DNA from 2 places in the Streptococcus sp. ELY_125 genome. Region 2 is predicted to be linked to the other one. Evidence: riboswitches for the same ligand, from Rfam matches in the RefSeq annotation. Region 2 holds a riboswitch; the other holds the start of a gene.
The links. A riboswitch is a leader RNA that binds a small molecule or an ion and turns the genes downstream of it on or off. The one in region 2 is predicted to bind FMN.
Positions count from the first base shown of each region.

Region 1 (2,471 bases), on a different contig from region 2:
ACCATAGATGTCTCCATCTCTCCACCGTGAAAATCGAAGGTATTTCCTTCGGAAACTGTCGCTTGTACGCGCGGATCATCAAATGCCCCAAAATTAAAAATAAAAATATCCAAATCATGTGAATAGCGCAGTTCTCGACTGAGGAGGTTAGCAATCGGTGTATTTCCGCCATGACAAGAGAGGAGGGCTATTTTTCTAAATCCGTGGTGGTACAGAGACTCTATGATTTCTTTCAGCATATGGTAGTAGGTCTCTGTCGAAAAAGTAAGGCTGCCGCAGAAATTGGCATGCTCAGTGCTCAAACCAATAGAAATATTGGGAAGGATCAAGAGCGGAAAATTCTCGTCAATCTGATTTACTTCCTGTAGAATTAAATTAGCCATTTTCTCAGCGATCAAATCATCCGTTCCCAGTGGGGCATGGTTGCCGTGCTGTTCAATTGCTCCAAGAGGAATCATAACAATTGTCTCTTCTTTATTAAGCACTTCCATATCAAGCCTTGTTAATTCACGATAGTATCTAGCCATTTTTATCTCCTCTATTTATCTTATAGATAAAGCGTTTGTATAAAAGGTAAGCAATTGCTCCGTTCAAGCTAACCTTAACTATGTTGAAAGGGACTGTCGCCAAAAGAATAAAGCTAGTCAAGTTAGAAATAGCTGGGTTAACAGAACCAAAAGACTTGGCTAAACTTTCCAAATCAATTCCTACAGCTTTGGCATACAAGGGCAGGCTAACAAAGAGATTGATGGCTGTAGCAGACAAGGTCTTGATCACAATCGTTGCCAAAAGAGCTAAAACTGCTGCTTTTAAAGTCTTACCCCTCTTTTTGAAAATCAAGCCCAGAGGATAGACAAAGAAGACAGCCGAAATTAAATTGGCGAACTCACCGATATACATACTATTGCTACCGACGGTAAAAAGTTTGATCAGGATCTTTAGAACCTCGATAATCAAACCTGATGTAGGGCCTAAAAGAAAGGTTGCAATGATCGTAGGAACATCTGAAAAGTCAACCTTGTAGAAGACCGGCATGAAGGGAACCGAAATTTCAAGAGACATCAGGACGCCTGCGATAGCTGCAAACATGGCCGTATAGGTGACATATTTTATTTTCGGATTTTTCATAAAATCCTCCTTTCTAGATGCGTCAACAATCATGGGAAAATTTTATGAGAAACCCTTTTTCATCCATCCAGTAAAAATACCATCATTCTACCTAGGGCAGTAATCGAAAGACTCTTTTGTCACTCAAAAATAGATGAAACTATCTCCAAAGAAACTGCCATTGCTTAATTTTCAAAGTATCGCTAGCACTGTTGAGGTTACCTTGAAAACTGCTTCACTGATGCGAACAACTAACATTGGAACTGCTTAGATTGAAATAGCTATATGGTGAAAAAAGCGCACTTCAAAATGAAATGCGAGGTTTTTTTGAGACTTAGCAAATAAACTCCTTTTAACTGTTTCCAAGTGCTAAGGAGGTCTTTCAGCTAAATTCTTCTCTCATCCAGACTATACTGTCGGTACTGGAATTACACCAGTTCATGCCTTATGGCTCGCGGACTATACCGCCGGTTAGGACTCTCACCTGACCCCGAAGAATTATTAACGCCGCCATTCTAACACAGGTGTATTAGTCTGTCAACTGATTTGAGAACGTAGGCTGGTTTTTTAAAGAATTTGAAAATTCCAAAATGAAGTTAGTTAGTTGAGGATATGCAAATTCCCCAGAGAGATATAATTGTCATCACCACAACAATAATTAGAAAGACTCTGAGATGCAAGACTGTGATACACCTGCTACCACGGTTTAATATCCAGCTACCTCCTCTCTCCCTCTTTTAATCCAAGTATCGTTTTAATAACTCTTTTTCAGCAACTGTTGGTTTCCGATAAGAACCCACAGGTAGATCTCCCAGCTCAAAAGGACCAAAGGAAATACGACTGAGATAGGTAACTTTAACACCATAGGCTAGGAACATTTTCTTGACCTGATGAAACTTACCTTCCGAAATGGTAATATAAGCTCTGCTGAGCTCTGATCCAGAACTGATAATCTGTAGCTTAGCTGGCTTACAAACCCTACCATCTAAAAAAGCAATGCCCTTGTCAAAAAAAGCAGGCGCATCAGAAGCAAGCGTATCGTTAACCTCCACATAATAGGTTTTGTCCACGTGGTGCTTGGGATGGAGCAGACGAAAACCTAAGGGACCATTGTTGGTGATAAGAACCAGCCCTTCCGTGTCGCGATCCAAGCGGCCAACGGGATAGAGGCCTTCCTTGCGGTCACCAGGGGCAATGAGATCAATGACCGTCTGGTGCTGGGTATCTTTTACCGCTGACACCACACCCCTGGGTTTATTGAGAATATAATAAGTGTCTGGAGAATGACTGAGCTGTTGACCTGACACTGTAATGGTCTGCAGGCTGGGATCGACATTGAGGCTGTCAAAACGCGCTAGCTGGCC
Region 1 is NZ_JBZFUM010000001.1:190,750-193,220, forward strand. Features, by position in the region: gene AC4HAL_RS00795 (creatininase family protein) at 1-527, opposite strand, end outside; gene AC4HAL_RS00800 (ECF transporter S component) at 520-1,128, opposite strand; FMN riboswitch at 1,495-1,609, opposite strand; gene AC4HAL_RS00805 (pseudouridine synthase) at 1,845-2,471, opposite strand, start outside.
Region 1: it holds a riboswitch for FMN, as region 2 does, so the genes downstream of both, AC4HAL_RS00800 (ECF transporter S component) here and AC4HAL_RS09250 (ECF transporter S component) in region 2, are expected to answer to the same signal.

Region 2 (2,471 bases):
TTCCTACAATGATAACAAGCAGCACTATTTTCTATTTGGCCGTGAGGATAAGGGCTTGCCTGAGGCATTCATGCGTCGCCACCCTGAGCAGGCTATCCGCATTCCGATGAATGATGAACATGTTCGCAGCCTCAACCTTTCTAACACCGTCTGTATGATTGTTTATGAGGCACTTCGCCAACAACATTTTTCTGGCTTAGAATTAGTTCATAGGTATGAAACAGATAAACTAAAATAGCTAAAGAGAGAGTGGGATCAGCCCCAAAATTGAAAATTTTGGTTCTCACTACTCCCTAATTTTAAGGTGGTAACCTGAAACGGTCTCTCCTAGATCGTTTTTGACACTTGCTTTGCAAGCTTTATTTCCCGATTGAGTCTGGACTTTTGTCCCAGACTTCACTGACAACCACTGTGCCAGGAGTTTATTCAGGGATACTGGACGTGCCTTTGCCCAGCCTCCTTTTTGTTGAGATAGTTATTGCAGGATGATAAGAGATGGAGCTACTTTAAAATTCGGAACAGCTCGATTTGGCCAGTAGCATATTCATAAAAAAGTATGGCCAGATTTAAAAATTAAATCGAATAAAGCTCTATATTATAACTGGTAAAACTAAGGGCTTGCACTCTAGCAGGAATTTTTATATACTTAATTTGTCTTCAGGGCAGGGTGTGATTCCCGACCGGCGGTGTTTGTTTTCTGTTAGGAAGCAAGAGTCCGCGAGCCTCTAAGGGTTGATGTGGTGCAATTCCACAACCGACAGTATAGTCTGGATGGGAGGAGACAAGTTTTTTGCTATACAAAAAGGGCTGCCGATCTAGGCTGGCTAACTTTTGTCTATCGAAATACTTCGCCTCCTTCAATTTGAAAAAATTGGAGGAATTTTTTATGTCAACAAGTCGTCATAGGACCCGTCGATTGGTCTACATTGCTGTTTTATCTGCAGTTTCATTCATCCTAATGTACCTGCAGTTTCCCTTGATACCGGGAGCTGATTTTTTGCAGTTTGATTTTTCAATCCTGCCAGTTCTCTTAGCTTTAGCCATATTTGATGGTAAAAGTGCGCTGATGGTTTTAACCCTGCGTACCCTCTTAAAGCTGATTTTAAATAATGGCGGCGTCGGGACCTTAGTTGGACTGCCTATGAATTATATTGCCTTGTGCCTTTTTGTATTAGCGCTATCTGTAATTTGGAAAAAGCAGCAGACTCTCTCTTCTTATTTAAGTGCCTCAGTTATTGGAACCTTGCTTCTGACGGTAGCCATGGTCTTGCTCAATTACATCTACGCTGTTCCCCTTTATGCTAAATTTGCTCATTTTGATATTAGAGCGACATTAGGCTTGGGTAACTATCTCTTTGGTATGGTGGTCCCTTTTAATATCCTGCAGGGAGCGATTTTTTCCATCAGTTTCTTTGTGATTTACCTAGCTATTAAACCTGTCATCGCAAAATTATAGAGGCTATGCTATAATAATATCATGCATAACAGACAAAAGTTTTTTATTCGAGCTAGTTTTGCAGCTCTGATTTTCGTTGTTTTAGGTTACATTGTTAAGTTTGACCCCAGATTGCTGCAAGGGTTTGACCGCAGCCTGCAGTCGGCTATCCGCGGTCATCTACCAGCCCCGCTAACAGCTTTCTTTCGCTGGGTAACGGTTTTAGGAGATACGCCAGTACAGGGGTTTCTCGTTCTTGCTTCACTAGTCATTTTTATCTGGAAGAAGTGGTATGCAGAAGCTGGCTTGGTTCTGTTTAATGGGATTTTAGCGGGTATAGGTATTGCCCTTTTTAAGAATATCTACCAACGCCCGCGTCCCAGTCTGTCACATTTAGTAGTGGCTGATGGTTATTCTTTCCCAAGCGGTCATTCTATGGGGATTATCCTCATCTTGGGCAGTCTTTTGATTATTGCCCACCAGCGCATTCAATCCCTAAACCAGCGTCGCTTGGCAGAAGCCTTGTTAGCCTTGCTCATCTTCTTGGTTGGCTTATCGCGAATTTATCTGGGGGTTCATTATCCTACGGATGTCATCGCTGGCTTTGTTTTGGGTTATGGTGTGCTTTGTTTGGGATATCCCTTCTATGATGAAGTGCGCTTCGAGTGGCGTTTTAAAAGTAAACAAAAATGATAAAATTTTAGATAGGTGCAGTTCTAATCCCTGCACCTGTCTTTTTTTATCTGAAAGCAAAAGGCAGCTCTAATCATGATGATTTGACTGTTTTTGCTTATTATACTCTTTAAGAATCTGGATAATAAGTCTTTCTATTGATGAGTATCAGATCTGATAGGCTTACTCTCAGTTACTAAGCTGCCTATAGCAGACCGCTGATAGCGGCTGCAGTCAGCGACAGAAGTGCTTCGTTTTTTTATTCTAGTTAGCGCTGTAAAAATTTAAAAGCTTGCTTTTTTCAGGCGGTAGTGAGGATCTATCTCATAGGATTTGACATAAAAAATTCAGCCTTAGCAGATTT
Region 2 is NZ_JBZFUM010000024.1:26,040-28,510, forward strand. Features, by position in the region: gene AC4HAL_RS09245 (tRNA (cytidine(34)-2'-O)-methyltransferase) at 1-238, shown strand, start outside; FMN riboswitch at 650-787, shown strand; gene AC4HAL_RS09250 (ECF transporter S component) at 887-1,456, shown strand; gene AC4HAL_RS09255 (phosphatase PAP2 family protein) at 1,478-2,128, shown strand.